DNA from 3 places in the Pseudarthrobacter sp. J1763 genome. Region 2 is predicted to be linked to each of the others. Evidence: riboswitches for the same ligand, from Rfam matches in the RefSeq annotation. Region 2 holds a riboswitch; each other region holds the start of a gene.
What was found. A riboswitch is a leader RNA that binds a small molecule or an ion and turns the genes downstream of it on or off. The one in region 2 is predicted to bind S-adenosylmethionine.

Region 1: another riboswitch for S-adenosylmethionine. It lies ahead of ACQQCD_RS08205 (DUF1737 domain-containing protein); the one in region 2 lies ahead of ACQQCD_RS11270 (bifunctional o-acetylhomoserine/o-acetylserine sulfhydrylase).
Region 3: another riboswitch for S-adenosylmethionine. It lies ahead of ACQQCD_RS01645 (aminotransferase class V-fold PLP-dependent enzyme); the one in region 2 lies ahead of ACQQCD_RS11270 (bifunctional o-acetylhomoserine/o-acetylserine sulfhydrylase).

What each region holds. Positions count from the first base shown of each region.
Region 1 covers NZ_JBNPEN010000006.1:144,689-155,068, reverse strand. Annotated here, with positions in the region: gene ACQQCD_RS08250 (ABC transporter ATP-binding protein) at 1-159, shown strand, start outside; gene ACQQCD_RS08245 (energy-coupling factor transporter transmembrane component T family protein) at 156-974, shown strand; gene ACQQCD_RS08240 (UDP-N-acetylglucosamine 1-carboxyvinyltransferase) at 1,085-2,608, shown strand; gene ACQQCD_RS08235 (glutamate--cysteine ligase) at 2,705-3,865, shown strand; gene ACQQCD_RS08230 (MFS transporter) at 3,885-5,141, opposite strand; gene ACQQCD_RS08225 (MarR family winged helix-turn-helix transcriptional regulator) at 5,138-5,596, opposite strand; gene ACQQCD_RS08220 (hypothetical protein) at 5,699-6,256, opposite strand; gene ACQQCD_RS08215 (O-succinylhomoserine sulfhydrylase) at 6,323-7,528, opposite strand; gene ACQQCD_RS08210 (rhodanese-like domain-containing protein) at 7,532-7,939, opposite strand; partial or broken gene ACQQCD_RS08205 (DUF1737 domain-containing protein) at 7,939-8,166, opposite strand; SAM riboswitch class IV at 8,181-8,294, opposite strand; gene ACQQCD_RS08200 (long-chain-fatty-acid--CoA ligase) at 8,367-9,947, opposite strand; gene ACQQCD_RS08195 (class I SAM-dependent methyltransferase) at 10,103-10,380, shown strand, end outside.
Region 2 covers NZ_JBNPEN010000011.1:63,997-74,376, forward strand. Annotated here, with positions in the region: gene ACQQCD_RS11230 (glycine--tRNA ligase) at 1-369, opposite strand, end outside; gene ACQQCD_RS11235 (lactonase family protein) at 452-1,501, opposite strand; gene ACQQCD_RS11240 (DMT family transporter) at 1,501-2,472, opposite strand; gene ACQQCD_RS11245 (RNA-binding S4 domain-containing protein) at 2,506-2,736, shown strand; gene ACQQCD_RS11250 (alpha/beta hydrolase) at 2,765-3,418, opposite strand; gene ACQQCD_RS11255 (SGNH/GDSL hydrolase family protein) at 3,433-4,398, shown strand; gene ACQQCD_RS11260 (hypothetical protein) at 4,509-4,913, shown strand; gene metX (homoserine O-acetyltransferase MetX) at 4,929-6,056, opposite strand; gene ACQQCD_RS11270 (bifunctional o-acetylhomoserine/o-acetylserine sulfhydrylase) at 6,079-7,395, opposite strand; SAM riboswitch class IV at 7,447-7,563, opposite strand; gene ACQQCD_RS11275 (VOC family protein) at 7,716-8,354, shown strand; gene ACQQCD_RS11280 (CPBP family intramembrane glutamic endopeptidase) at 8,407-9,165, opposite strand; gene ACQQCD_RS11285 (histidine phosphatase family protein) at 9,260-9,937, shown strand; gene ACQQCD_RS11290 (DeoR/GlpR family DNA-binding transcription regulator) at 9,939-10,380, opposite strand, start outside.
Region 3 covers NZ_JBNPEN010000001.1:341,607-351,986, reverse strand. Annotated here, with positions in the region: gene aroA (3-phosphoshikimate 1-carboxyvinyltransferase) at 1-982, shown strand, start outside; gene rsgA (ribosome small subunit-dependent GTPase A) at 984-2,099, shown strand; gene hisN (histidinol-phosphatase) at 2,165-2,983, shown strand; SAM riboswitch class IV at 3,098-3,212, shown strand; gene ACQQCD_RS01645 (aminotransferase class V-fold PLP-dependent enzyme) at 3,244-4,644, shown strand; gene ACQQCD_RS01640 (class I SAM-dependent methyltransferase) at 4,694-5,449, shown strand; gene ACQQCD_RS01635 (Nramp family divalent metal transporter) at 5,580-6,848, shown strand; gene ACQQCD_RS01630 (metal-dependent transcriptional regulator) at 6,868-7,620, shown strand; gene ACQQCD_RS01625 (fluoride efflux transporter FluC) at 7,629-8,105, shown strand; gene ACQQCD_RS01620 (fluoride efflux transporter FluC) at 8,102-8,488, shown strand; gene ACQQCD_RS01615 (YrdB family protein) at 8,485-8,874, opposite strand; gene ACQQCD_RS01610 (AMIN-like domain-containing (lipo)protein) at 8,934-9,482, opposite strand; RNA gene ssrA (transfer-messenger RNA) at 9,760-10,128, opposite strand; gene smpB (SsrA-binding protein SmpB) at 10,276-10,380, opposite strand, start outside.

The sequences.
Region 1 (10,380 bases), on a different contig from region 2:
GAACTTGCGTCCTTGCTCACCGAGCTCCTGGACGCCGGGACCGCCGTTGTCGCAGTCACGCACGACGCCGAATTCACTCACGTTTTGGGTGGGGCTCAGTTGAAACTGAGTCCGGAAGCGCACTCGGAAGCGCACTCGGAAAGGGAAGCGCAGGCATGAGCGCCACGGTACCTTTGCCGCATAACGACACCCAAACCCCCGGTGGGGCGCTGCTGAGCCGGGCCAATCCGCTGGCCAAATTCGCCGCCGTCGTAATCATTACCTTGGCGCTGGTGCTGTCCATTGACTGGCTGTCAGCCTCCGTGGCTCTCGCAGCTGAATTGCTGATACTGCCGCTGGCCGGGCTGAGTGCTCGGCAATTGTTCCAGCGAGGCTGGCCACTACTCTTGGCGGCGATCCTGGGCGGTTGGTCTACGGCGCTGCTGGCGCCGGAACACGGGAGAATGCTGTTCGACGTCGGCATCTGGTCCATGAGCGAAGGCTCACTGACCTTGGGGCTGGCGTTTATGTTGCGCGGTTTGGCTGTTGCGTTGCCAGCCGTGCTGTTGATGGCTTGCACGGATCCCACAGACTTGGCGGATTCGCTGGCTCAGCAGGCCAAGTTGCCACACCGTTTTGTGCTGGGGACATTGGCTGCGCTGCGGCTCGTGGGGATCATGGTCCAGGAATGGCAGACCATTGGGATGGCGCGGCGCGCCCGGGGCGTAGGGGCCACCGGGAATCCCTTGGTGCGGATCAAGGCGAAGCTGGGGCAGAGTTTTGGGTTGCTGGTGCAGGCGATCCGGCGGGCGTCACGGCTAGCGGTGACCATGGAGGCGCGCGGTTTTGGTGCCGGCGAACGCTCGTGGGCACGGCCTGCGGCGTACAGTGGGATGGACGTTTGGGTGCTGGGCGGTGGCTTGTTGATTGCGCTAGCAGCGGTGAGCGCGGCCGTTGTGTGTGGCACGTGGAACTTTGTATTTACCCAGCAGTAAGCCGCACTGGGTTATGCCAAATATCGCATGAGGTGACTTAGGGCTCACTAAAGGAGCCCTTCGGCGCGTCGATTCGACTTAAATAACTCATGGATGATATTTCTTAAGCTATGACTCAGCAGACTGTTGAACACGTTGGTGCACTACTTCGCGATGCTCGTGGAGAAAAAGGTTGGACCCAAGGCCAGTTGGCTTCAGAGCTGGGGACTAGCCAAAGTGCCGTGGCGCGAATGGAAACCGGGCGGCAAAACCTCAGCCTGAAAATGATCCAGCGCCTCGAGGACATTTTTGGCCGCAGCATAGTCAAGGTGGGCCGTCAGCAAATGACCCACTTGCGCGTTGAGGGTGGACGTACTCTCTCCGGTGCCGTAGACGTCAATACCTCCAAAAACGCGGGTGTGGCACTGCTGTGCGCTAGCTTGATCAACCGCGGAACCACCATCCTGCGCCGCTTGGCCCGTATTGAAGAGGTCAACCGAATTGTTGAAGTGCTGACCAGTATTGGTGTGGAGTGCACGTGGCTGAACGCCAACGACTTGCAGATTCGCCGCCCCGCCACCTTGGACTTGGATTCCATGGACGTGGCTGCCGCTCGCCGCACGCGCAGCGTCATTATGCTTTTGGGCCCTCTTTTGGATGAGCGGGCCGAATACCAGCTGCCGTATGCCGGTGGTTGCGATCTAGGTACCCGGACAGTGGAACCTCACATGCAGGCCTTGCGTCAGTTTGGCCTTGAGGTGGAGGCGAAGTCCGGTTTCTACTCGGTTCAGGCGCCGCCGGCCGATTCGCATGATCGCAACTTTGTGCTGACCGAGCGTGGCGACACTGTCACCGAGAATGCCATTATGGCTGCCGCGCACCGTCAGGGCACCACAGTTATCCGCAATGCCAGCCCTAACTACATGGTGCAGGACCTCTGCTTCTACTTGGAGATGCTTGGCGTCAAGATAGAGGGTGTCGGTACCACCACGCTGCGTATCACCGGCCGCCCGGCCATCAACGCTGACATCGAATACTTCCCCTCCGAGGATCCCATCGAGGCGATGAGCCTGATCACCGCTGCGATTGTCACCAATTCTGAGGTGACTATCCGCCGGGTGCCCATCGAGTTTATGGAGATCGAGCTGAACATGCTCGAACACATGGGCCAGGAATTGGAGATTTCCGGGGAGTACGTGGCACGTAACGGCCGCACCCGTTTGGTGGATGTCACCACCAAGCCGTCTGAGTTGCGTGCCGCGGTGGACAAGATCCACCCGATGCCGTTCCCTGGTTTGAACATCGACAACCTGCCGTTCTTTGCCGTGATTGCCGGCAATGCCACAGGTCAGACCATGATTCATGACTGGGTCTACGAGAACCGCGCCATCTACTTGACCGAGCTGAACAAGCTGGGCGCTAACGTTCAGTTGCTGGATCCGCACCGGATTTACGTCAACGGGCCTACCAAGTGGCGCGCCGCTGAGGTTGGTTGCCCGCCGGCGTTGCGGCCCGCTGCATGCATTTTGTTGGCGATGCTGGCAGCTCGTGGAACCTCCGAGCTGCGCAACATCTACGTGATTGAGCGCGGCTACGAGGACCTGGCCGAGCGTTTGAACAGCATCGGCGCCGGGATCGAGTACTTCCAGGACTGACGTCGATTGTTCGTATGCGGCCCGGCGGATCTTTCATGCGCCGGGCCGCGTACTGCGTTAAAGCGATTCTGCTGCCGAACAGGGCAGAATGGCCCCATGCGTACTTTTGGTGTTGAGGAAGAACTGCTGATTGTGGATCCGGTAACGGGTGTGCCATTGGCCATCGCGGACCGGCTTCTTGCCGAGGATACTGCTCCCGAGGGCGAGGGGCTCACGGCCGAGTTCAAGCTTGAGCAGATTGAAACTCAAACCGAGCCGTGCTCCGATTACGCCGAGTTATTGCGCCAGATCCGGGCGAGCCGTGCCATGGCTGATGCCGCAGCGCACGCCCATGGTGCCCGCATCGCAGCCTTGGCAACGTCCCCTGTTGCTACGGAGCCGCACACCACACCGATGCAGCGGACCGCTGAAATCAACCGCAGGTTTGGGCTGATGGCCGCCGATCAACTCACCTGTGGTTTCCATGTTCACACCTCCGTGGAATCGGATGAAGAAGGTGTGGCCATTCTGGACCGAATGCGCGAATGGTTGCCCGTGTTGGTCGCTCTGAGCGCCAACTCTCCATACTGGAATGGCAAGGAATCCGGTTACGCGAGCTATCGGAGCCAGGCTTGGAACCGTTGGCCAATGGCGGGGCCCACCGAGGTTTTTGGGTCGCTGGAGAATTACCGCAGCCTGGTGGATCGGATGGTTGGCACCGGTGTCGCCTTGGATCAGGGCATGATTTATTTCGACGCGCGGGTGTCTAAGGACCAGCCGACCGTGGAGGTGCGCGTGGCAGATATTTGTCTCCGTGCCGAGGACGCTGCTTTGTTGGCGGTGCTGGTTCGCGCTTTGGTTGAGACTTCCGCGCGCTCGGCTGTGGCCGGAAATGCGCCCGCATGCACGCCGGTGGTGTTGCTGGAGATGGCGTCGTGGCAAGCGAGCCGTGCCGGGATCGACGGCGAGCTGCTGCATCCGGAAACCTTCACGCCTCAGCCGGCCCGCGCCGTCGTCGACTCCTTGCTGGAGCATGTACGCGAGGTGCTTCAAGAGCAGGGCGAATGGGACGTGGCTGCCGCGGCCGTGGCTGACATTTTTGCCCGCGGCAACGGTGCGCGCGTGCAACGTGAAGCGTTTGAGACCAGCGGCGGGTTTGCGGGTGTGGTGGCCAAGGCGGTGGGTGTAACGCACGACGGCGCTGGGCCGCTAGGCGCTTCACGCTCGCGCGAGAACGAGCCAAGTCCAAAGCTCAAGCGGGTCCTTCCCGGGATCTAAAGCGACTTCGAAACTGGCTTCAAAAGCTCGGACTTTTTCTAGATGAGACGGCGTAGAACTGCTGCCGCCAGGTCAGGCCGCTATGCCTGTTGACGGCGATGAGCGCGCCGATTCCAGCCACAAGAACCGCTAAGCCGCCAACTCCGATGGCCCAGCGGGGGCCGAATTCGGTGCCGATCCAACCCATGAGTGGGGCGCCGATGGCGGTTCCTCCCTGCAGGACGGCCAAGTACAGTGCCAGGACGCGGCCCCGGAATTGTGGGTCCGCTGAGAGCTGGATGCTGGTGTTGCAGCTGTTCAGGAACGTGATTGATGCTAGGCCTACTGGAATCAGGATGACCGCATAAACCCAGAAGTTGGGGGAGATGCTTGCGATCAGCGTGAAGAATCCCAAGGCCAAGGCGCCGCCGAGCAGAAACCTCAGACGTGGGCCGGATCTGCGGGCCGCGAGAAGTGCGCCAGCCAGGGTGCCCACGGCCATAATGGAGCCCAGGAGTCCGAACTCGCCGGGGCCCATGCCAAATTCTTCGGTGGACATCAAGGCGTTGGTGACGGGGAAGTTCATGCCGAACGCTCCAAGGATCCCCACCATCACCAGAATCAGCACAAGGTCGGGGCGTTCACGCACGTAGCTCAGGCCATCCAGCACTTGGTGTTTGCCTCTAACCACGGCAGGTGCTGGTGAGAGGTCAGCGATTCGGATGCGCAACAATGACACGATGACGGCTGCGAAGCTGGCCGCGTTGAGTAGGAAAACCGGGCCTGTGCCGATCCATGCGATCAGCACGCCGGCGATGGCTGGGCCAGTGAGCCGAGCGGTATTGAATGAGGCAGAGTTCAGCGCTACAGCGTTGGCTAGATTCTTGGACTCCACAAGTTCAGAGACAAACGCCTGCCGCGCTGGCCCGTCCACTGCGCTTGCCACGCCTAGGATTAGTGCGGCCAGGTAGACCTGCCAGAGCTGTGCCGAGCCGGTCATAACCAGTAGGCCCACAAGGAGTCCGGTGAGGCCCATGGCCGTCTGTGTCCACAGCAGGATGATGCGTTTACGGTACCGGTCAGCAAGGACCCCGCCGTAGGGGCCCAGTAGCAGCATGGGTAGGAATTGGAGCCCGGAAGTAATACCGACGGCGGTTCCTGAGTGGTCGGTCAGGATCGTCAGCACTAGCCAGTCTTGTGCGATTCTCTGCATCCAAGTGCCGATGTTGGACACCAGTGCACCGCTAGCCCAGAGGCGGTAATTGCGGTTTTCAAGAGCGCGGAACATTGACTTCATTTGGCGCTCATTTCCTGCATGATGTGTGCAGCGCGGCTGAGGGTTGCCTGGTCCTCTTCGCTGAGCCCGGCGACGCGTTGAGCAAGCCATGCCGTCCGCTGGTTTCGAGCCTCATTAAGCACAGCTTCACCGGCTGGTGTGATGGATACCAGGATTTGGCGCCGATCCTCGGGGTGCGGTGTCCGCTCCACAAATTGCTGGTCCGTGAGAGCGTTGACTATTCGGGTCATGGATGGCGCCTGAACGTGTTCCAGTTCGGCGAGTCCACTCAAGGTGTGTGGGGCGCCTTGAAGATGGGCCAACACGGTGTACTGGCCGGGTGTAATAGCGTCACCGGTGCCTTCGATGCGAAGCCGCCGGGAGGTTCGCATCACTGCGGTCCGGAGCTCAATGGCCAGCGTGTCGGCGGGGCTTTTCTGCTCTGATTTTGCGCTGTGTTCTTGATTGCTTGGCATCGGTTCTCCGCAGTTTCGCTAATACTTAGCAGGGCTAAGTAGCAATGCTAAGTATTCTCCTAAAGGCGCAACAATGCAAGGAGTTATTAGATAGCGCGGCCCCTACTTAGGGGGCGCTGGGGATCCTGAAACGGGCTGCTCGGAGACGTCTAGGACCCAGCGGACGGTTGACGGAGCCTCTACATGAACCGAGAATTCCGGGCCAGCAGGAGTGTCCAAAGCAGAGGATAGGCCGTACGGTTCATTTGTTCGGCAAGGCAGTACAACGTGCAGTTCAGAGTTGAGGGTCACTTTCAGATCTCCTGGACCCTGGCACAGAGCCCGGATCAGGATGGCAGGGCTCTTTGTTTCCAGCGGGCCGGAATCGTAGCCGCCGGTTCGTTCTGGAACGGCAGTCAGCATTCTGCCCTCAGTGGGCCCCAAAAACCCGAGGGACTTGTCACTGGGCGAGGCCGATAGTGAGATGTCGCTCGCGGGCGTATTTGGCTCGCTAGTGGTTTGGGTGGCGCTTACCGTAGGGTTGGTCGAAGCCGCAGAACCGCTCGGTGAAGGGCCCGGCGCTGCCGTGGAGCCGTCGTCGTAAGTGCACGCAGAAAGCGCCACGGCAGTGATCGCAGCAACAGACCATCCCAGCGCAACTTTGGACCTGAATCGCATCATTTCCCCCACTCAACAGTGGAGTCAATGTACACCAAAGTCGCGCTAGGTGGCCGTCACAAAGGAACCTTAGGCAGCGAGCGCCCGATCGAAGTCGGCGATGAGGTCCTCAGGGTCTTCGAGTCCCACGGAAAGCCGCACCACGCCGTCGCTCAATCCAATCGCCGCACGCCCCTCGGGGCCCATGGCCCGGTGAGTGGTGGTGGCCGGATGCGTGATGAGTGATTTGGAGTCGCCCAGGTTGTTGGAAATATCCACAATCCGCAGCCCGTCCAGTAGGGCGAAGGCCGCTTCCTTGGCCGTTCGCCCGTCAGTTTCAGCCAGTTCAAAAGTCAGCACCGTGCCGCCAGCCTTCATCTGCTTGACGGCCAGATCGTACTGCGGGTGGGACTTCAAAAGCGGGTACTTCACCCAGCTCACACCCGGCTGCTGTTCAAGCCACTCGGCAAGGCGAAGCGCTGTGGAGGACGAGCGAGTGACCCGCAAATCCATGGTCTCCAGCCCCTTGGTCAGTACCCAGGCGTTGAAGGAGGATAGCGCCGGGCCGGTGTGCCTCATCAGGTTCCTGACCGGGCCGTCAATAAATTCTTTGGTGCCCAGAATGGCGCCACCCATCACACGTCCTTGACCGTCGATGTGCTTGGTGCCTGAGTAGACAATGACGTCAGCGCCCAAGTCTCCGCAGCGCTGGAGTAAAGGCGTGGCAAAAACGTTGTCCGCCACAACTTTGGCCCCCGCCGCGTGGGCAAGTTGTGAAACCGCGGCAATGTCCACAATTTCTTGCATGGGGTTGGACGGGGATTCAAAAAAGACTGCTTGTGTGGGGACTGAGAGGGCTTCCCTCCACTGATCCAAATCTGGGCCGTCAACGAATACTGTTTCAACGCCCCAGCGGGGAAGGATTTCATTCAAGATCACAAAACAAGAGCCAAAGAGTGAGCGCGAAGCTACTACTCGGTCCCCGGCGGCCAACAGTGCACCGAGTGCGGTGAACACAGCAGACATGCCGGAGGCCGTGGCGAAACATGCCTCGGTGCCTTCTAGAAGCCGCAGTCGCTCCTGGAAAGTGGCCACGGAGGGATTGCCATAGCGGGAATACACAAAGCGTTCGTCTTCGCCCGTGAACGCCCGCTCAGCTGCGGCCGCGCTCTCGTAAACGAATCCTGAGTTCAGGAACAGCGCCTCGGAAGTTTCCTGGAAACCAGTCCGGTCCAAACCTCCACGCACCGCCTGGGTGGTGGGGCTCCAAGATTCGGCGTCAGGGTTAAAAGTCATAATTCAGCGCCCCAAATTGGTAGGTAGCCCGCTGTTCTTCCAGCCGTTCACTATCCGGTCCCCATAAGCGTCTGGAACGCCTTCGAAGCCCTCCAGTATGTTGAAGGACCTAAAGCCGGCAGCGGTAGCTGCCTCGGCTGCGGCGATGGACCGCTGACCTGAACGGCACAAGAAAATCAGTTCGGCGTCGTCGTTCTTTGGTGCTTGTGCACGCAAGTCATCCAGAAAGTCCGGGTTCTGCACGCCACCGGCGAGGTTCCACTGGATAAAGAGGGCGTCGTTGGGTGTTTCCTTGGTTTCCGGGATGCCGATGTGTGCCCATTCCGCCTCGGTACGAACGTCCACCAGCACGGCTCCGGCCAGCAGTTTTTCCCACGCCTGGGCGGGTGTGAGGTCGCCAGCGTAGCTCATGCCTGGCCCTGTGCTTCCTTCAAAACCACTGCCTGGGCGGCGATCACGGAGGTGCCGTTGAAAGTGACGGACGGGCTGCCGTGCAGTTCGTAACCGTCGGCAAGGGCCGCGGAGATCCGCTCGCAGAATTCGCGGGTGTCAGGGCCGGTGATCAGACGGTAGGCCAGTTTTTCTGTGGGGGCTTGCTCGGTGGTTGCCGGTACGGATTCGGCGAGGATTTCAGACATCCGGGTACTCCTTTTCTGCGCGCTTGCAGACCGCGTTCCGGCCTGCCGAGTATTCACCTGAGGCACCCCGCCGCGGAAGGGAGGGTTGCCGACCGGTCAGTCAGGGCCTGGGACCGGTGCTCATTACTCAGCAAAAACATAGCACCGATAACGACGCCGGGACGTCCCGGCGTCGTTATGTTGCGTAACGCTGTGGTTGGTTACGCCGTTTTGTCCTCGTTGTGGTGGGCGATTAGCTCGCGCTTGAGGATTTTGCCGCTGGGGCCGGTGGGGAACGCGTCCATCACTTTGATCACGCGCGGGTATTTGTACGCGGCAAGGCGTTCTGACCCGTACTCGAGTAAGCCTTTTTTTGTAATGGTGCTGCCCGGTGTCAGGACCACGGCGGCGGCGATTTCTTGGCCGTGAACTTCGTGGTCCACACCGTAAACCGCCACGCTCACAACGTCCGGGTGGGCGCTGAACACTTCTTCAACTTCGCGCGGGTACACGTTGTAGCCGTTGCGGATGATCATTTCTTTTTTGCGGTCCAGGATCCGCAGGTATCCCTCTTCGTCTTTGGTGCCAAGGTCGCCGGTGCGGAACCAGCCGTCCACCACGGCCTCGGCGGTGGCGTCGGGGCGGTTGAGGTAGCCCTTGAAGAGGTTGTGTCCGCGGACCACGAGTTCACCGAGTTCGCCGGTGGGCAGTAGCTCGATCGAGTCGGTGACTTCCGGGCGGGCGATCTCTACGTCAACTCCCCAGACTGCGGTTCCCACGGTTCCGGGGCGCGGCGGGACCCCAACGTGGTTGAAGCTGGCCACGGGGGAGGTCTCGGTGAGACCGTATCCTTCGTAGATTTCGGAGTCATACACCTCGCGGAATCGGTCCATCACGGCTAGGGGCAGTGAGGCGCCGCCGGAGATGCAGTACCGCAAGGCCGTGGGGCGTTCTGGGTTCTCTTTGGCTGCTTCCAGGAGGGCGATGTACATGGTGGGGACGCCGAAGAAGACGTTGATTTTGTGCTGGTTGACGGCTTCTAGGGCGGCGGCTCCGGTGAACTTTGGCAGCAGCACGATGGTTGCTCCGGCGCGGATTCCGGCATTGAGCACACAGGTCTGGCCGAAGGTGTGGAAGAGCGGTAGGCCGCCGAAAAGCACGTCGCCGCGGCGGACGTCGAAGGTGCTGGTCAATAAGGTGTTGACCTGTTCTACCAAGGCAAAGTGGCTGCCGAGCGCGCCTTTGGGTTTGCCCGTGGTGCCGGAGGTGTACAGGATGGTGGCGGTGTCTTCGGGGGCGCACGGGACGTAGCTGGGGATGGGTTCGGCAGCGGCGGATTCGTCTTCGACCCGTGCCGCTTCGGCGCCGCCTTCCGGAACCAGAACCGTCAAAAGTTCGACGCCGGCAGCTTGGGCACCCTTGGCGCCTTCGCCCAAGAGCGGGGCGGCACAGATCAACAATTCAGCGCCGCTGTCTTGGAGGACGTACTCAATTTCGTGGCCTTTAAGGAGGGCATGGAGCGGGACAACCACGCCGCCCAGGGCCAGAATGGCGTAGTAACAGCGGGCAAAGTCGGCAACGTTAGGGATGAGTACCGCTACGCGGCTACCGGGGCCAATTCCGCGCGCCCGCAACGCTCCGGCGTAGGCACGGGTCTGATCCCATAGTTCGCTGAAGCTGGTGTGTTCGTCCCCTACGACGAGTGCTGTGTCTTGAGGGAAACGCTTGGCAGATTCCGCCAAGATCGCCGCTACGGAGATGGTGCCGAAGGCGTCTTTGCCCGGCTGTGCTGCTTGGTTCATGCTGTTCGGCCTCATTCAATCCTGGGAGAGGTGAGCAGAATAATCCGCGAGGAACTTCTGCTCAGGTGGGCCAAGACTAGAAGTAGAAGTGAAGCCTGCGCAAGGGGTTTGGGCCGGTTGGTTTGGCGATAGCTACTCGCAGGTAGGGTGGGTACATGCCTCGAGAAGTCCAGAAGCCTGCCGGTTACGACGACTACAACGACGAATTGCTGGCAGCGATTTACGACGCCGACAACCCCGATGGCCCGGATCACGACTACTTCCGGTCGTTGGCGGCAAAGCTGAAAGCCGAGAGAATTACGGACCTCGGCTGCGGGACGGGAATCCTGACCGTCACGCTGAGCGCTCCGGGGCGAACCGTCGTCGGAATCGATCCGGCGGCTGCCATGCTGGACCGGGCTACTTCCCGGCCGAATGGTGCCTCGGTGGAGTG
Region 2 (10,380 bases):
AATGTCCTTGAGACCGTTTTCTGCAGGACGGCCCTTCTTTTCCTCGTACTCTTCTTCGAGGTGGTCTGCCCGGTAACGCTTGTGGCAAGACAAGCACTCAACCAGAGGATCAGAGAACACCTCTACGTGGCCTGAAGCTTCCCAGACCTGGCGGGGCAAAATTACCGAGGAGTCCAAGCCCACAACGTCTTCGCGTCCGCGGACCATGGACTGCCACCACTGGCGTTTGATGTTCTCTTTGAGTTCAGCGCCCAAGGGGCCGTAGTCCCATGCGGAGCGTGATCCACCGTAAATTTCACCGGCCTGAAAGACGAATCCGCGCCGTTTAGCGAGGGAAATGACCTGGTCCAGAGTGGATTTTGCTGCCATGGGAACTCCAATGTGAACGGGGCCGCTGGGTGCGGTCCGCTGGGTGTAATTGCTTGTCAGCGTCCCAAAAGGACGCACTCATCTAGCCTACCGGCAGCACGCAACTCGGTGATCCCACCGCAATGCTCTGCACTGGCTCCACGGTGAGGTCTCCGGCCTCATTCATCACGAACAGTTCAATGTTGTGGCTACGTTCATTGGCCACATACAGCACACTCGCTCCGGGGCCTGCGAGCGCCATGTGCCTAGGCCAGTCGCCCGCCGTGGAAACCTCCGCCGTTAGGAACGGCATCACAGGCCTTTCGGGAACCTCGACGACGGCAATACTGTTGCGTCCGCGAACGGCCACAAGCGCCCGGCTTACATGCGGGAGGCTCAGGATCTCAGAAGGGTATAGACCATCCGTCATGGCGAGCGTTTGGTTCTCTACGTCAAACAGCTGGCTGGCCCCACGCCAGTGCCAACTGAGGCCGTTGTGGTCAAGGACGTGAATCATGGCGTCCAGTTCTCCCACTACCAGCAGCGTATTTCCAAGCAGACGCATGTGCCGTGGGCCCGTCCCAGGTGGCAAAGTGATGGACCCGGAATGGATCAGCCGCGAATTGTGAAGGGTGTACTCGTCAATAGAATCCCGGCCCAGGTCAGCCACGAGCACACTCCCCCACGGTGTTTGCTGGCTCGAATGAGCATGCGGGCCCTCTTGCCTATCCCGCACCGGGCCACCGCCGTGTTGCACCACGGTATCCAGCGGGCCGGTGAGAGCCTCTGTGATATTCAACAGGGCAACCGTCCCGGAGGAATAATTGCTGACGATCAAGCCCTGCGCCGGCAACTCGCCCTCTACACCGGCGTTCCAGGTACACGGCGCCAGATGACAGGGAGAACTGCCGCCGCTCGAGACTCTGGTGATGACCTCGAGAGTGATCGGATCTAACTCAACTACAGCCCCCTCTTCGAGCTCTTCCACGGCGAACAAACGCTCTTGCTGCCACACCAGGTAGGAAGGGTTCCGGACACCGGTGGAAGCCGCGCGCTGTTCAATTAGGTGGCCGGCGGCGTCCACGGCCCATGATGTAACACCCGCTCCTTGAGCATTTTCGGTGTAGCTGCCAACGAAAAGTGTTTTTGCCATCACAACCTCTTGGAGAGAGCACCCCGGGGCCACGGCAAGGTAGCCACCACCATGGCAATGAGAGTCAATATGGTGCCAGCAACCGTGGCTAGGGTGATCACGGTTCCGGGGCTGGGGAAAGTGAGGTCAAGGAACAGGGATCCAATGAGCTGTCCAGCGATCATTCCTAGTCCGGTGAGCAGCACTCCGATACTACGTACCAGTGTGGCGCTGAGCGCGATAAAGATGCAGCCCATGGGGCCACCAAGGTAGTACCACCATTCAGAGGGCAGTCCTGCGCCTACACCGCTCACTGCTACCTTGACGCCCCAGATAATCCACAAGACCACTGTCCCGGCAATAAAGTTCACCAGAGTTGCGGCCAGCGGAGTGCCGTAGTGCAATGTCGCCGTACCGTTCATGGCCTGTTGGAAGCTCATCAAAAATCCGGCGGACAAGGCAAAAAGCATTGGTAGAACCAGCGCACCCACGCCGTGGTTGGAACCTAACCTAGGCGAGACGGCAAATATCACCGATGCGATCATCAGCAGGGTGCCCAGTACACGCATCACGGTGATGGATCTGCGCCCGGCTGGCCCAATGCCCAACCGGTCAACGATCAATCCGCTCAGCGATTGTCCGGTCACCACTGCAACAGTAAACAGCGCAATTCCAATCAGCCCCACGGTAAAGGACTGCGAGACTACAAAAAAGCCACCGATAGCACCAGCCATCGCGTATAGGGGTGGGAAGGAGCGGGCTTTCAGCGCTGGAATGATGCGCTTTGCACCAGCTTTCGCGGAAGGTTCCACTAGGGAAACCACGATCATAACGATCAGCCCTGTAGTAAAGGACACCACCGCTGCGGCCAAGCCATCGTGAAGCCGCTGGCCCAAGGCACCATTAATGCGTCCCTGCACGGGCACCGCAAGGCCAGCCACAATGGCAAGCGGCAGGCCTAAAGTAACCGGTATCTGGGTTCGTGAAGTCATCGTGACCAGCCTACGTCAGGCATGATTGATCCTATGAGTTCCGCTGAGATTGAATCCGTAGAAATCCGTGACGACATGATTCGTCTGGGGCAATTACTCAAGCTTGCCAATCTCGCAGAGGATGGTGTCGAAGCCGCTGAGGTGATCAAGAACGGCTTGGTAAAGGTCAACGGCGAGATCGAAGACCGTCGTGGCCGTCAATTACACGATGGCGACACTGTGACGGTCAACGGCGCCACGGTGCGAATCGTCGCTCGATCTTAGGTGCCGCTTTGACCGCGTTTGTGGCGGTCTATCTTGTGGTCAAAACCTCGTGCGTCAAAAATTCGCCAACGTGACCAATTTCTTGTTGGTTGATACCGTGCCACATTCCTGAATAAAGCACCTTGGTCAGCTTCACATGCTTCCGAACCCAAGCCATGGTGCTCTCGATCCGCTCAGCACCGATCACTGGATCTTGCTGGTCCCGACCCCAGAACAACGGCACAGTACCGTTGAGTTCGTCATCCTTAAAGTAGGGGTCCCCGCTCGCTTCAACCGTGAATCCAGACAGTCCGACGACGGCGGCAAAGTCAGCGGGCCGGTGACGTAAGAGTGAGGTTGCCATGGCCATTCCCATGGAGAAACCAAGCAGCGTCACTGAGCTGAATTGTCCCTTGACCTGATCCAGCCACTCGAAGACGTAGTCCGTTCCGGCCTTCACTGCATCGAGGGAATAGTCGATGGATGCGGTGAGCGGGAACCAACTGTAACCGCCGCCGACGCTGAGCGGCGCGCGGAGGGACGCCACCACAAATTCTTCCGGCAGCATGTCTGCCAAACCCGCTAGGTCCGCCTCATTGGCACCGTAGCCATGGAGCATCAGGAGCAGCGGGCGGCCAGAGCGCTCTTCTTCGGGGACAGACCAGACGACGGTGGCTTCGGGAAAGTTGTGGCTCTCAGTCATACATAACATCCTACATGGCAACACTTGAAGCTTCAATGAAACTAGTTCTAGACCTAACTTTCACCATCCAGAATGAAAGCTACGGTAGCGTAGCCATGCGTCCAAGGGGCAGGATTGAGCATGTGACTGACGCCAACACCCAACAACCGCCCACCACTAAACCCGAAGTACGTCACCCATGGAGCCGCTACGTAGCCCTGGGTGATTCCTTTACCGAAGGCATTGGCGACCCTGAGCCTGGAGTTCCCGGTGGTTTCCGTGGGTGGGCCGACCGTGTGGCGGAAGAGTTAAGCCGAGATCAGGAAGACTTTGCGTACGCCAACTTGGCTATTCGCGGCCGGCTCCTTCAGCAAATTGTTGACCAACAGCTTGCGCCCGCATTAGCCCTTAAACCGGACCTAGTTTCCATCTCCGCAGGCGGGAACGATCTACTGCGCCCTGGCGGAGACCCGGACGTACTGGCCGAAAAGCTCGACTCAGCAGTTCAGATCCTTACCATGAACGGCGCAACGGTCATTTTGTTTAACGGCCCCGACACCGGCTCCACAGTACTTGGCCGGCTCCGCGGCAAAGTTGCCATCTACAACGAGAACTTGCGGACCGTGGCTCATCGTCACGACGCCGTTGTTGCTGACATGTGGTCTTTGCGCCAACTTGCGGACCCTCAAATGTGGGCAGAAGACCGGCTGCATTTCTCCCCCTTAGGGCACCACACCATTGCTGCCATGGTGCTTGATTCGCTCAACATAGAACACAGCCTCGAGCCACTTTCCCCCAAGCCACTTCCAGCTCAGAGCTGGCGAACCGCTCGCACCAACGACTTGGTGTGGGCACGCCAACACTTCATGCCGTGGGTTGTCCGCAGGCTCCGGCACCAGTCTTCAGGTGACGGGATCTCAGCCAAGCGGCCGGTATTTGCACCGGTGTTTGGCAGCGGCGCTCCGCTGGGCTGTGGAGAACCAGCCGTCGAGACAGACTAGGACCTTCCACAGTGCCCTCCGAGCTTGGCGTAGCCTTGAAGCTCAACCAAATTTATGGCCACACGATGCTGTCAAGCCACTGATATTGTCAGGTCACTAAGGGGAGCCACGTGAGTTGGATTTTTTGGGTCATCATTCTTTCGTGGGTGGTGCCTTTAGTGATGCGCACCATCCGCAAGAGTCAGGGCGCTCAGCGGCCGCAGAATTTGCCGCCGAGCTTCCCCAACACCAATCGGCCTCCACACCCCACTAGCCCCAATGGGCAAGGCACGCAGCAAAGCTACAACCAGGGGTATATGAGCCCACTGCCAGACCAGGATTCGTACGGCCAACAGTCTTATGGCCAGCCGGTAAACAACCAGCCGCCCGTGGCGAGCACACCGAATGAGGCTGGGACCGCATCAGCCGGTGGATTCCGGGCACGCCGCTTAGCTGAACTGGATGCCCAATTCAGTGACGGCAAAATTGCCATGGAGGATTACATGGCTCAGCGCGCGGAGATTATGCGAGGTTAAGGCGCGTTTGGGCTCTTAGGCCAAGAACTTCCGCAACGGTTCAGATAGTTGGGCAATGTGCGTCAAGAATCCGTCGTGCCCAATTTCAGCTTTGATGGTGTGTACCTCCACTTTGTGTGGCAAGGCTTCGGCCAGCTCTGCTGACTGACGCGGAAAATACAAACGATCAGAGTCCACTGCTGCAACAAAAAAGGCACTCGAAACCTCGCCCAGGGCTGCCTTGAGGGTACCCCTCCCCCGCGTGACGTCGTGACTCATCAACGCTTCGGTCAGAACAATATAGCTATTGGCATCAAAGCGCTGCACCAGCTTGTTGCCTTGGTGGTCAAGGTAGCTTTCCACCTGGTAGCGTCCTCGATCAGCTACGCAAGCGGCGCGCAAGGGCTCCTCATTCACTTGCGGCTTGCGGCCAAAACGGAACTCGAGTTCGGATTCCGAACGGTAGGTGATGTGCGCAATTCGGCGGGCCAAAGCGAGCCCAGCTTCAGGCGCGGGTCCCGCATAGTAATTGCCGTCGTCGAACGCTGGATCCTGACGAATTGCCAAGGTTTGCGCCTGCGCAAAGGCGATCTGCTCCGCGGTGCTTGCAGCGCCGCAGGCAATAACCACACAACGCTCCACGCGCTCCGGGAAACTTGTTGCCCACTCCAGCGCCCGTGCCCCGCCCATAGACCCACCAGCGACTGTATGCCAGCGGCGAATCCCGAGGGCATCGGCTAACCGCGCTTCAACCACTGCTGCGTCTCGCAGCGTGACAAAGGGGAACCGAGAACCCCAAGGAGCACCATCATCGGCCACCGATGACGGCCCAGTGGTTCCGTAACAACCACCCAGGACGTTGATGGCCACCACAAAATACTTGTTAGTGTCCACCGGCGCCCCTGGACCAACCAGGTCATCCCACCAACCTGATTCGTTGCTCTCACCACGGGCAACATGAGTGCTCCCGGTCAGTGCGTGCTCGATCAGAACAGCATTGGAGGCGTCAGCGTTGAGCGCGCCCCATGTTTCGTAAGCCAGTGTGACCTCAGGAAGGTAACCTCCAGCTTCGAGTTCAATCGCACCAACACTGTGCCGAGCCACAAAGCCGTCGCGGGGAGGCAAGGGAGCCGTACGTTCGGGAGCCGGAGCAATAAGAGTCATTGAAGGCAACCTCCGTTCTTGGCTAGTTGCCTTTGGCAGCGCGGAAGCCGGCGTCGAGGTCGGCAAGAATGTCATCGATGTGCTCGATTCCCACGGAGAGTCGGACCAGACCGGGTGTTACACCGGCAACCGCTTGCTGTTCCGGTGTGAGCTGGCTGTGAGTGGTGGAGGCGGGATGAATCACCAAGGAGCGGACGTCGCCGATGTTGGCAACATGCGAGTGCAGTTCTAAAGCGTCCACAAATCGCTTTCCAGCCTCAACACCACCGGGCAATTCGAACGAGACCACTGCACCTGTTCCACGAGGGCCGTATTTGCGACCGCGGGCAAACCACGGGCTGGACTCGAGACCGGCGTAAGCCACAGAGACTACATCGTCGCGAGCCTCAAGCCATTGGGCCGTTTTGACCGCGTTCTCCACGTGGCGTTCCACGCGCAAGCTCAGCGTTTCAAGTCCCTGAGCAATGAGGAATGCGTTGAATGGTGACACTGCTGCGCCGAGGTCCCGCAAGAGTTGAACTCGAGCTTTAAGGATGAAGGATAGGTTGGCCCCGAGGGCGCCATCCTTGCCAAGATCCCGTGCATAAACCAGCCCGTTGTAGCTGGGGTCTGGGGTGTTGAAATTAGGGAAACGGTCCGGATAAGCAGCGAAATCAAACTTTCCCGAATCCACAATCACACCAGCAATTGCGCTGCCGTGGCCACCCAAATATTTGGTTGCCGAATGAACGACGACGTCTGCTCCCCATTCGATGGGACGAATCAGGTAGGGGGTGGCCAGAGTGTTGTCCACAATCAGCGGAACGCCGATCTCATGTGCCAAAGCGGAGATACCTTCAAGGTCCAGTACATCTTGGCGCGGGTTAGAAACTACCTCACCGAAGAATAATTTGGTGTTCGGTTTGACAGCCGCACGCCACTGGTCAAGATTGTCCGGGTCCTTCACAAAGGTGGCCTCCACACCGAACTTTTTGAGTGTGTGCGCCAGCAAATTGTACGTTCCGCCGTAGAGGCTGGGGCTCGCCACAATGTGATCGCCAGCCTCGGCAACGTTGAGGATTGCCAAAGTTGCAGCAGCCTGGCCCGAGCTCAGAAGGAGCGCCCCAATGCCGCCTTCCAAGCTAGCGATTCGCTGCTCAACCGCATCCTGCGTGGGGTTACCAATGCGGGTGTAGATGGGGGCTAGCTCGCTCAACGAGAAACGATTGGCTGCACTCTCGGCACTAGGAAAAACAAAAGAAGTTGTCTGATAAATCGGCAGTGCCCGGGCGCCGGTAGCGACATCTGGTTCCTGACCAACATGGATCTGACGGGTTTCAAAGGACCATGAATTCGACATGTTCGTTCCTCAGGTTAAGGACCGAGACCTCTAGCCGAGACTGAGGCGAACGGACCGCGCTTGCTCCGCGACCCGTTGCCGCGAAACCTGGTCTTCACCCGGGGCACCCCACCGCTAGAAGAGGGTTGCCGGCCAGCAAACCGGGGTTTAGCGCTGGCACTCATGACCTTTTTATAGAGTAGGCCCCGCGAGCTGCAGTCTCCAGTGCGTGTGACAAATATGACGAAGATGACTGCGACCACACAGAATGTAGGGACATCCCATAACGCTTAGGTGAGCCTTAGCTGAGACCTCCATCACAAAGTGCCAAGATGAATGGCATGCGCATGGATCACGTCTCTTACGCTTGTGAAACCGACGGCCTCACGGCCACTACCGAACGAATCTCCGCCGCCTTAGGTGTAGATGCAGTCCGTGGCGGAGTGCATCCCCGCTTCGGTACTCGTAACATGATCATTCCCCTCTCTGGGCACACCTATCTTGAAGTGGTGGAGGTCCTAGACCACCCCGCTTCGGACAAAGCCCCGTTTGGACAAGCTGTGCGCGCCCGTTCCGCTGCCGGCGGTGGCTGGATGGGATGGTGTGTGGAAGTCGAGGACCTCTCCCCCTTTGAACAGCGACTTGGCAGAGCAGCAGTCCCGGGCAACCGCAAATTCCCTGACGGCCGCGAATTGATGTGGCACCAGATTGGCATCCTCGGTCTGATTGCAGACCCGCAGGTCCCCTACATGCTCAAGTGGGAGGGTGACCCGCAACTGCACCCTTCCAACGTCTACAACAGCGAAATCGCGATGTCCAAACTGACTATCGCGGGCTCAGCTGAGCGCGTTACCGAATGGTTGGGTGAGCCAGTAGAACAGCCTCTAGAAGATGTAGCCGTTGAGTGGGTAGCACCGCACGGCACACCTGGCATTATGTCCGTCACCTTCAACACTCCCAACGGAGCTGTCACCATCTAGGCTTCACACTTCTGCAAGCATAAAATCGATCGGCCTGAGTTAGCGTTCCGCGTTAGCCTAGGCCGATTGCTTTGCCAAAGAGGCTGAAACCTACAAAGGCAGCAATATCCAGGAGCGCGTGCGCCACCAAGAGCGGAACCAATCTGCACTGACGCGAGTACAACCACGCGAAGAGCAAACCCATCACCACGTTGCCAATAAACGGTCCGAACCCTTGATACAGGTGGTAGCTACCGCGCAACAGCGAGCTAACAATGATGGCTGCCGGAACCCGCCAGCCCAATTTCTCCCAGCGGGCCAACAAATAGCCCACTACAATAACTTCTTCGAGAATTGAGTGGCGCACCGCGGAGAGGATCAAAACCGGCACCGTCCACCAGTGAGCGTCCAAGGCGGAGGGGATAATCGCCGTCGTAATTCCAGCTGCTCGGCCAGCGGCGTACAGTGCCAGAGTTCCGGCACCCAACACCGCGGCCAAGACCAGACCAGTCAATACGTCTTTGACCAGCGAGCCCAGAGAACCTCGCTTTAGCCCAAGCCGAGCTAAGGCACCCGGCCCCTCCCCTGCTAAAAAGTAGATCACCAACAACACCGGCACCAGCGAGAAACCAATGTCCAAAAGTTGGTATAGAGCGTCAAAGAACTCGCGGTTATTCCTCGAGGCATTGAGTGTAGACGTCGACTGACTCAGCGGGCCTTGGCTCATCTTGTCAGCCAACTGCACTACCGAATAGACCGCTGATTGCCCCAACGAAAGCCCAAGCACAATCAGGATTTCAAGCCGCAGTCTTTTGCGCGCAGGGGTAAGCATTTCACTATCTTGCCGTGAATAACCCATGGTGATGCTCCAACTTTCCTGTGAACCAACTCTGAGTTGCCCGTCCACGTGGATATGCTTGGGGACTATGAGCGCTCCACAGCAAATCATTATGGTCCGTCACGGTCAATCGGCGGCCAATGTGGACACCACCATCTATAACAGGGTGCCGGATTACCGCATCCCACTGACCGAGCTAGGCGTACAACAAGCCAAAGAAGCCGGCGAGAAAATCCGGCGTCAATTAGATGGGCAGCCAGTTTGTGTTTACGTCTCGCCCTACTTGCGTGCCTACCAAACACTGGAAGCCCTCAACCTCGGTTCTTTGGCGGAGCGAGTGATTGAAGAGCCCAGGCTGCGCGAACAAGACTGGGCTAATTTCCAGATCGCCGGGGATATTGCAGACCAAAAAGAACTTCGCAACGCCTACGGACACTTCTTCTACCGCTTCCGCGAAGGAGAATCCGGCTCCGACGTGTACGACCGCATTTCCTCGTTTATGGAAACCCTGTACCGGCACTGGTCCAAAGAGAACTACGCCCCCAACGCACTGTTTGTCACACACGGATTAACCATGCGCTTGTTTTGTATGCGCTGGTTTCACTGGTCGGTTGAATACTTTGAATCGCTGAACAACCCAGAGAATGCCGAAATTCGGACGCTTCACCGCGCTGACGGAAAGTACAAGCTAGACCGTCCCTTTACCCAGTGGGTCAACCGCGAAGAAACCGCAACGGTGCTCAACGCTCCACCCATGCTGTTTTGAGCTATCCGACGCTGTCCGCAACGATGACGCGAATCCCTTGTGCTTCAAAGGCTGCACGTGAATCGGCGCTGATGCCAGAATCAGTGATGAGGTTCCGCAGCTGGTAACCGCCCATCGTGGCAAAAGCACGCTGGCCAATCTTTGAAGAATCGGCCAAAACGTATGAACTTCCAGCGCGTCGGGCCATCTCGGTATTGACCATCGCTTCGCCTTCATCGTTGATGGTGGGGCCAAGCTCGGGATCGATCCCGTTGACGCCAATAAACGCGATGTCCAAAGCGACCTTTTGCATAATGGTGTCCGTATATGGGCCCACCAGCTCATAGGAGCGGGGGTTCAAAATTCCACCAGTGACCATAATCTTGATATTTGGCCTCACTGCCAGCTGCGCGGCAATGTTAATGGCGTTAGTGACCACGGTCAGTGTGGGCCGGTTGGCAGGC
Region 3 (10,380 bases), on a different contig from region 2:
GGCCGCTCTTCGCAACGGCGTTACGGTCTTCGATGGCGACCCGCACGCGCGCAAGCGCCCCATGAACACCATCATCTCGGCGCTAGGCGCCTTGGGAATTCAAACGCAAACGCCCGACGGCGAGGTGGCAACTTCTCTGCCATTCGCTGTCTCCGGAACGGGTGAAGTTAAGGGCGGTCACATTGTGATCGATGCGAGCGCCTCTTCTCAGTTTGTCTCTGCGTTGTTGTTGGTAGGTGCCCGTTTTACCGAGGGCCTTCACCTCGAACATGTGGGCCAGACGGTCCCAAGCTTGGATCACATCAACATGACGGTGGAGGTTCTTCGCCAAGTGGGTGTGACAGTTGATAACTCGGTTCCTAACCACTGGGTGGTGGAACCGGGAGCCATCAGCGCTTTCGACCAGCGCATTGAGCAGGATCTTTCTAATGCTGGCCCCTTCCTGGCCGCTGCACTGGCTACGCATGGCACCGTCAGGATCCCCAACTGGCCGGAAAAAACCACCCAAGTGGGTGACCAGTGGCGAAGCATTCTTGCCCAAATGGGCGCCACCGTAACGCTCGACGGCGGGACACTCACCGTAACTGGCGGGCCCGAGATCAAGGGGTCCACCTTTGATGAAACCAGCGAATTGGCTCCTACAGTTGCCGCATTGTGCGCCTTGGCTAACAGCCCCTCGCAATTGACCGGAATCGCACATTTGCGCGGTCACGAAACCGACCGGCTGGCCGCCCTTGTGGCGGAAATTAATCGCTTAGGTGGCGATGCCGAGGAAACCAGCGATGGCCTGATAATTCGGCCCGCCAAGCTCCGTGCCGACGTCGTACGTAGTTACGCTGACCACCGAATGGCGACCGCCGGTGCCATCCTTGGCCTCGCGGTACCCGGCGTTGAAGTCCAAGACATTGGCACAACGTCTAAAACCATGCCTGATTTCCCCCAGTTGTGGCATGCGATGCTCGCCCAGCACGGTGGTGACTAGCATGGCCCGTAGTCTGCAGTCCTGGGACGAATCCGATGTTCGGGTCCGGCCCAACAAAAAAGGTTCACGTCCACGCACTAAGGACCGCCCGGATCATCTTGAAGCGGTCATCGGGCGCATTATCACTGTTGACCGTGGCCGCTACACCGCGATCGTTGATGAGGACACCAGCACAGAACGAACAGTTATAGCTGCCCGAGCCCGTGAACTGCGGCGTAATCCCGTGGTTGCTGGAGACTTCGTTGCGCTAGTGGGTGATGTCTCTGGAGCGCCGGACACACTAGCCCGTCTGGTGCGAGTCGAAGAGCGACGCACCCTGTTGCGCCGTAGCGCTGATGACACGGACCCGGTGGAACGCGCTGTGGTAGCCAACGCAGACCAACTGGTCATTGTGGTGGCCGCAGCCAACCCAGAACCTCGTACCGGTTTTGTTGACCGGGCACTTGTTGCAGCGTATGATGCCGGAATTGCGCCGTTGCTCTTGGTCACCAAGGCGGACGTCAAAGATCCAGCACCTTTCTTGGCCAATTACGCGAATCTGGATTTGGAGATTGTGATTAGCCGGACGGCGGACAATGGCGCCTCCGGTATCGATGCCCGCTCCGACGACGGACTCTCAGCAAGTCTCGACGAGGCAGCTGTGAAGCAGCTTCGCAGCTTTTTGGACGCCAAAGTCACGGTGATGATCGGTCACTCCGGTGTTGGAAAATCCACCATGGTTAATGCCTTAACTGGTTCCCAACGAGCCACCGGCGGGGTAAATGCTGTTACTGGTCGCGGCCGCCATACTTCCAGTTCGGCCCTGGCACTCAGGCTTACTGATTCGCCAGCGGGAAGTTGGATTATCGACACCCCCGGCATCCGCTCCTTTGGTTTGGCTTTGGTTGACCCTGACCGGATCATCCGCGCTTTCCCTGACCTCGAGCCGGGTACCGATTCTTGCGAACGTGGCTGTAAACACAACACCTCGGCTGTAAATTGTGGTCTTGACCCGTGGGTTGCTGAGGGACATGCCGGAGCGGCCGGTGCTGAGCGCCTACTGTCCTTCCGCCGGCTATTGGGTACAGACCCCCGCCAAGAAGCCCGCGAGGGCAAGGAATTGGGCACCGTCAACTAGGCGTTACTTCGCTCCAGAGCTCCCACCTCCCAACCCTCGGGCGGATTTACCGGTAGCGTGGAAACATGACTCTTGCGCCACAAAGCTACAACGATGACCTACGCCTGGCCCACGTTCTTGCTGACTCTGTAGACGCCCAGACCATGGCCCGCTTCAAAGCGCAGGACCTCAATGTTGAGACCAAGCCGGACATGACGCCCGTGACGGACGCTGACAAGGCTGCCGAAGAATCCATTCGCGGCCAACTCTCCCGTTCCCGCCCGCGCGACGCTGTGCTGGGTGAAGAGTTTGGCAGCTCAGGTCATGGGGCACGACGCTGGATTATTGACCCGATCGACGGTACTAAGAACTTCATTCGCGGTGTTCCCGTGTGGGCAACGCTGATTGCCCTTGTTGACGAGGGTGAGCCGGTTGTTGGGGTGGTGAGCGCACCGGCACTGGGCAAACGCTGGTGGGCAGCTCAGGGAATGGGCGCCTATATGGGCCGTTCCTTGGCTTCCGCAACTCGTTTGCGGGTTTCTAATGTCACAGAGCTCTCCGACGCTTCGATGTCTTACTCGAGCCTGAGTGGGTGGAAGGAACGCGGAAATCTCGACGAGTTCCTAGCGTTGACTGAAGACGTATGGCGCACCCGGGCCTACGGAGATTTTTGGTCCTATTGCATGGTCGCCGAAGGTGCAGTGGACATTGCCTGCGAGCCGGAATTGAACCTCTATGACATGGCCGCTTTGGTTCCGATTGTTACTGAGGCCGGTGGGCGTTTTACCTCGCTCGATGGCGCTGATGGCCCCTTTGGCGGCAACGCCTTGGCGACCAACTCGATTCTTCACTCCGAGGTTCTGCACCGTTTGAATCCCGAGTTGGACGACCTCTTGAGTAACTAGCACCTCGAAGAACTGCGGCTCAGGCAAAGCGGGCGTGGAAACACGCTTCACACAACACGTAACATTTCCCGGAGGCTTGAGCTCGCCGGGATGGGTACCTTAGTGTTTTTGGCAGGTCACGAGTGCCAGCGCTAAACCCCGGTTTGCTGGTCGGCAACCCTCCTATCGCGGTGGGGTGCCCCGGGTGACGACCTGGCTGGCAATGAACCGTTGCTGGCAAGCGCGAACCCCTCAGGGGTTCCTCTCCGATGAGGTCACACATGTCTCTTGCTCGCCTGTCCCCCGCCTTCACTGCCGAATACTCTGCTCAGCAGGCTGTTTCTGCAGTTCGCCCGCTTGCTGCAGTCACCGGTGCCGAAATTGTTGCCCCACTGATCCAAGGTGGTGGTGTCCGCTACGCCAACTTGGACTACGGAGCTTCCGCTCCGGCGCTGAGCGTGGTTTCCGCCTACTTGAATGAGATCCTCCCCTATTACGCCAGCGTCCACCGAGGCGCTGGCTATGCCTCGCAGATCAGCACCTCGGTGTACGAAAATGCTCGGAACATTGTGCGTGACTTTGTGGGCGGCCGTCCTGATGACACGGTGATTTTCACCCGGAACACCACCGATTCACTCAACGTCTTAGCCGGCTCCCTACCAAGCGTTCATGGCAGTCCACTCGGCGAAGTTCTCTACTTGGATATTGAGCACCACGCCAATCTGCTCCCTTGGCAACGGTTGCCACACCGCAGCGTAGTGGCGGAGTCAACGATTGAGGCGACTGTCCGGGCCCTGGATGCTGAACTCGCTAACGGCGGGATTTCCTTGCTGGCAGTCACGGGCGCCTCAAATGTCACCGGCGAAGTTCTGCCGCTACAGCGACTAGCCACACTCGCTCACCAGCATGGTGCACGGATTGTTGTGGATGCTGCTCAATTAGCTCCGCACCGCCGAATCAATATTTCGGAACTGGACGTTGACTATCTCGCGTTCTCCGGCCACAAACTGTATGCACCGTTCGGCGCAGGAGTGCTGGTGGGACGCAGCGACTGGCTCGATGAAGGCACCCCGCTTCTTGCCGGTGGCGGTGCCGTCAAGGAAGCTCGGCTGGATTCGGTGACGTGGACTACCGGTCCGGCTCGCCATGAAGCTGGCTCGCCCAACGTTTTGGGTGCAGCAACCTTGGCCCGGGCCACCCAAATTTTGGCCAGTCTCGACGAATCACAGTGGATCGGTCACGAAGCGGCCATCCGTGACCACCTTGTTGAGGGCTTGAGCTCCATTAGCGGGGTGAAGGTTCACAAGATCTTCCCTCAGGATCATCTGGACACCATTGGTGTAGTGAACTTTTCGGTAGAAGGTTACGACGCCGGACTGGTGGCCGCTTACTTATCTGCAGAGCACGGAATTGGGATTCGTGACGGTAAGTTCTGCGCTCACCCCTTGTTGAAGCGGCTTGGGCTGCCAGCTGGATCATTGCGGGCCAGCTTCGGCGTTGGATCCCGCCTTGAGGACGCAGAACGGCTTATCAAGGCTGTGACCGAACTTCGCAGTAGTGGCTTGGGGTGGGACTACGTGATCGACGCTGGTCGTTGGGTTCCTGCCAACGATTCCCGCAACTACCCCGATTGGGCGCCGAATACTCCGGGAACAGCCGGTGCAGCACCCTGCTCGGTCTAAAGTGGAAGCGGTATAAAACTCGCCCCACTTCTTGGAAGGATAGCCACGCGTGATTGGCGGTCCCAAAATCCACCACGAACGTCGCCGTGAGCTCGGCAAGGCCTTCGAAGATGGTGCCGAACACTACAACGAGGTGCGCCCTGGGTACCCGCTTGAGATTGCTCAGTGGCTTGTGCCTGAGGGCGCACGGCGGGCTGCAGACTTGGGCGCCGGGACGGGTAAATTCACTGCCCGCTTAGTGGAGCTTGGACTCGAAGTCAGCGCCGTGGATCCTTCCGATGACATGCTGATGCAGTTGAGGCTGGTCCTGCCCACGGTGTCGTCCTATCTGGGCACTGCAGAATCCACTGGCCTGTCCGCCCAGACATTCCAAGTAGTCACTGTTGCCCAAGCGTGGCACTGGGTTGACCCGCACCTTGCGAGCGAAGAGGTTGCCCGGATTCTGACTCCGGGTGGGGTGTTAGGGCTGGTGTGGAATCAACTGGACACCACCATCCCCTGGGTTCATCGCCTCTCACGGATTATGCATGCTGGTGATGTTCTAAAACCCGACTTTCGGCCCGCCGTCGGATCTGAATTCGCGGCCCTCGAATCTCTCACCATTCATTGGGCGGATCCGCTGACGCCCGTGGGCATCATCGAGCTGGCGAAATCGCGCAGTTTTTATCTCTCTGCCAATGACAAGTCTCGTGAGCGAATGCTGCACAACCTTCACTGGTATCTATATGAGCACTTGGGGTACTCGCCCACAGATTCAGTGCACTTGCCGTACCGCTGCCACGCTTGGCGAACACTCAAGCTCTGAGCGGCACTGGGCATTGCCTTCTTATGTCTGCCCAGCTAAAGTTTCGGTGAATCTAAATATTTTATTAAGGAACATCGAACTAGTGTGCGCTCGCCCTCGATGACGATGGCGACTACAAGGAACATTCACCATGAGTCAGCCATCCCCCACCACTATCTCGGTACAGACGCATCGCGTTTCTCGCCGTGCCCTCCTGGGCCTTTTGGGCCCGGCATTCGTTGCGGCCATCGCGTATGTAGATCCTGGGAATGTGGCGGCTAACCTCACTGCTGGCGCAAAGTACGGCTACCTACTGGTGTGGGTCCTCGTCGCGGCAAATGTGATGGCGATGCTGATCCAATACCAATCAGCGAAACTTGGAATTGTGACCGGGAAGTCGCTACCCGAACTGCTCGGCGAACGCCTTCCGCAAACGGCTCGGCGCGCCTACTGGCTCCAAGCGGAACTCGTTGCCGCCGCTACCGATATCGCCGAAGTTGTTGGTGGGGCGCTAGCCCTATGGCTATTGTTCGGCATTCCACTGCCGCTGGGTGCCTGCATTGTTGGGGTCATCTCCATGATCCTGCTCCTCGCCCAGGGAAATAACCGCCAGCGCTCCTTTGAACTAATCATTGTTTTCCTCCTGGCGATCGTGACAGTAGGTTTTTTGACCGGGTTAGTCTTCAGCCCGCCCGACGCCGGTGGCGTAGTTGCCGGGTTAATCCCGCGCTTCGCGGGCCCGGACACTGTACTGCTAGCCGCGAGCATGTTGGGCGCAACGGTGATGCCACATGCGATCTACGTACATTCGGCGCTGTCCCGAGACCGGCACCGCCCCAGCCCTCACGTCCACGTCCCCCCAGCCGCCGTTGCACGACTTTTGACAGCCACTCGAGTGGACGTTTTAGCCGCATTGGCGCTGGCTGGCGTGGTAAATATTGGCATGCTGCTCTTGGCAGCATCCACCTTGGGTGGTCAAGACGGTACTGATAGCATCCCGGGTGCACACGCTGCGATCGTAGCTAGCTTGGGCCCGGTGGTGGGAGTCATTTTTGCCGTAGGTCTATTGGCTTCCGGACTCGCTTCAACCTCCGTTGGTTGTTACGCCGGCGCCACAATTATGGCTGGGCTACTAAAAATCCGTATTCCGCTTTTGGCCCGCCGAGTGGCAACACTATTGCCTGCGATCGTCCTACTGGCGCTTGGAGTGGATCCCACTTGGGCGCTCGTTTTGAGCCAGGTAGTGCTCAGTTTTGGGATTCCCTTTGTTCTAATTCCACTGATTCGGTTGACGGGAAACGCTGAAATTATGGGCAAATTTGTGGACCGTTGGCCGCTGCGCATTGCTGCCATGACCAGCGCAGCACTCGTAGTGGGGCTCAACGGGGTTCTGTTGTGGCTCACCGTGGTTGGCTCCTAAACCCGGTAGGCTGGAACTCGTGAAGACCCCTGTTACCTCATCCTCAATAGAGGACTACGTGAAGGTCATTTACAGCTACACGGAGTGGCAGGAAAAACCCATCACTTCCTCCCAACTAGCTGTCAGACTAGGGGTGGCCAACTCCTCGGTATCGGAGATGGTGCGCAAACTCAAGGAGCAAGGCCTAGTTGATCACCAGCCTTATAGTGCCGTAACACTGACTCCAGAGGGCCTCCGCTTAGCCTTGGCTATGGTTCGGCGGCACCGTTTGATTGAAACGTTCCTAGTTCAGGAACTTGGTTACAGTTGGGACCAAGTTCATGACGAGGCCGAGCAGCTGGAGCATGCTGTCTCTGACACCTTTATTGACCGGATGGCTGAAAAGCTCGGCAACCCCGCCAGGGACCCCCACGGCGATCCCATCCCAAGCGCCGACGGAACCATCATTGTCCCGCCTGCTCACCAACTGTCCGCGCTCGATGCCGGCCACCTGGGGCAAATCACTCGCATCAGCGACGAGAATCCTGATCTCCTGCGCTACCTTGCCGAAGAATCCATCGCCGTAGACACCAAAATTGAACTAATTGGTCGCCGTCCCTTTGGTGGGCCACTCATGATTGGCATCGGCACTGGTAGGGACCGCCGCGAAATTGATCTTAGCGATAGTATAGGCGCCGCTCTCTGGGTTAGCAGCACCACTGCACATGCTGGCTGCACGCTTTCGGAGGCAATCAGTCCTGCCAGACACTCCGCTGAGAGCACCAAAGCGTGAAGGGCCAAGTGCTGACTGCAGTAGGCGGGCACTCTCGCCGTACTTGGCTCGCCGTCGCCGTAGGTGGCTTCATAGGCACCGAGATACGTTACGGGCTGAGTCTCTTAGAACCGCACACCACCGGAATCCCCTGGATCACCCTGGCCATCAACGTTGGGGGTAGCTTTGTCCTGGCTGTCTTGAGCACGTGGTGGATAGCCCGCCCCGGAACAGCCATGTGGATTCGTGCAGGCATCGGCCCCGGGACCCTAGGCTCGTTCACAACATTTTCCGCTGTGGCCTTGAGTCTGAATACCTTTGCCAGCACGGGGAGGATCGGCTTATTTTTGGGCTATTTGGGGCTTTCACTCGTCCTGGGGTTAGCGGCGGCCGGTGCAGGTTGGATCACAGGGCAACGCATAGGCGCTGGCACAAGCCCTCTAGATTCTGACAACCCAGCCCTGGGCGCCCCAAGCAAAGATCAAATTCCGAGGGGCCGGGCATGAATCCCTTGCTGCTGACTCTCGTGATCGGCTTCGCGGGCACACTTGGGACGCTCGTCCGGTTTGCTCTGGACGGTTACTTCGCGTCCAACCACCCGCATCATCGGCACTGGCCGTGGGCAACGTTCTGGGTCAATGCGGTTGGTTCGTTACTGATCGGCCTAGCGTTTGGGTGGGCTCATTCCGGGCACCTAAGCAGTGGCTGGCAGCTTGTCATCAGCACCGGTTTGGCTGGTGGTCTGACCACGTTTAGCTCATGGACTACTGCAACTGTGCGTCTCATCAGTGAAAAACGCGTTGTGGGTGCCGTGCTGAATGTCGGCGCCAACTTGCTCGTAGGCATCACTGCTGCTGGAGTGGGGATCCTGCTGGGTGAGCTGCTCTAATGCGCCCGCCGGTACAAGTAGAAACCCAAAGCCACATGCACCACAGCCAGAATGGTCATCACCAGCGCCAATACCGGTAGGGAAGCCAAAAGCAGCAACAGTGCCGCGACTAAAAAGAGGCCCAAGGTGGCGACTGGCAGCAGAGGCCAGCTCAACCGTCGTCGTGCTTTAGGTGCCAAGAACCCTCCCCAGACACTGACCACAATCGCCGCGACAACCAGGCCAAGAACAATTCCCCACGGGCCTGGGACCAAACGAATCATTGAGAATCCGAAGGCGGCCAGCATGGCCACTTCGAGGACAAAAGACAGCACCGCATGGAAGACGTCTAGAGGCTTCAACTGCAGAACTAGAGTGTTTCGTTGGCGTCGTCTGCGCTGCTCCACGTCTGGTGTCCCCCTTGGCTTGGGTAAGAATCACGGATATATGAATCCTACCCAAGCGCCTACCAGCGGTGAGCTACATCTATCACCACGCGGCTGCCTGCGCCAGGGCCATCCAAGGTGAAGACCCTAAACGGAAGCCTGGCCCGCACGCCCAGCCCCAAGGTAGTTTGCCCCTCGAAAGAACCAGCAAATGCTACTTGGCGGAACGTTTGGTAGCCCAAGACGCTGGTGAGTTCTTTGCGGTTAATGGGGTTGTACGAGGAAGCCCCCGTTGACGTGTACGCCGGAGCTCTGAGCACAACGTTCAAAAAGGCACCACCCCGCAAAGGAACCACTAGTCCCGATCCTTCTTGGTGCACGGCTGACACGTAGCTCACGGAGTAGCCAGCGCCCTTGCCGGAAATGTCGATCACCAGACGGTCAAAACAGTCATGGTGGCCGGTGCGTACATTCGTTAGGGCAGCGGTAGTTGAATGCTGCTGCGTTTTGGTGAGCGACCCCCAATCCACGCTACAGCTGACCGTTGCTCCGTTTGCCGGAGCCGAGACCACGCCAAGACCACCCGTGAGCAAGACGGCTGCGGCGATGAACCTCCATACTTTTTTCATGATTTCCACCTCACTGAGCGATTAGATAGCGCCAGACTAATCCCGTTCTGAGAACAAGGATCCGGTGGAAAATGGATGCACCAGAATCGTTATGGGTGTTATAAACCGGTGATGCTAAGGCACGAATATCATGCAAGGTCAGAGCGCTAAGGGGATCTTTTATGTTGCAAATTAGCTCGCCTATGGTGCACCCGCTTTCGAAGCGTAGTCCCACCCGTAATCTTCTCTGCGGACACAAAGAAAGCCCCCAGATCAAAAGGATCTGAGGGCTTTCAAAATGTGGAGATGGGGGGAATTGAACCCCCGTCCGATGTGGTGTTGCCAGGGCTTCTCCGGGCGCAGTTTGCGTCGGATTTTCTCGGCCCCGGCCATCCTGCAAACAGGTAGCCGATCCGGGCCCAGTCATCTAAAAGTCCCAGCTACTCCAATGACAAAAGTAACTAGCAGTGGCTATCTTAATGACGCCAGTATCCGGAGCGATAGCATCCCCGGGCTGACGGACTGTCTTACTGCTTAGGCAGCGAGAGCGAAGTCAGTGCGCTTTGATTCGGCACTTATTGGTTTGCAGACAGCGTTTACGAGATAATTCTGCATCCTCGGCCCGCTTCACCTGGCGCGACGAACACCGTCGAAACCGATCATCCCCGTATTTTGTTACCAATACCTGACGTGCACCGAAGTGTCCAGCAGGACTTTTCAGTATAGCGCGGCACAGGGCACCCCGCCACCTCAGCCGGCAGAACGGCGCAGGCCTTGAGGAAACAAACTGCCCTTGGCCTTCCAGCCAGGAATCTTAGCTACCGCGGTTTTTTTCGCGCATGGCGCGCAACGCCTCGCGCTTGTCCTGTTGCTCACGCAGCGTTTGGCGCTTGTCATAGTCCTTTTTACCCCGGGCAAT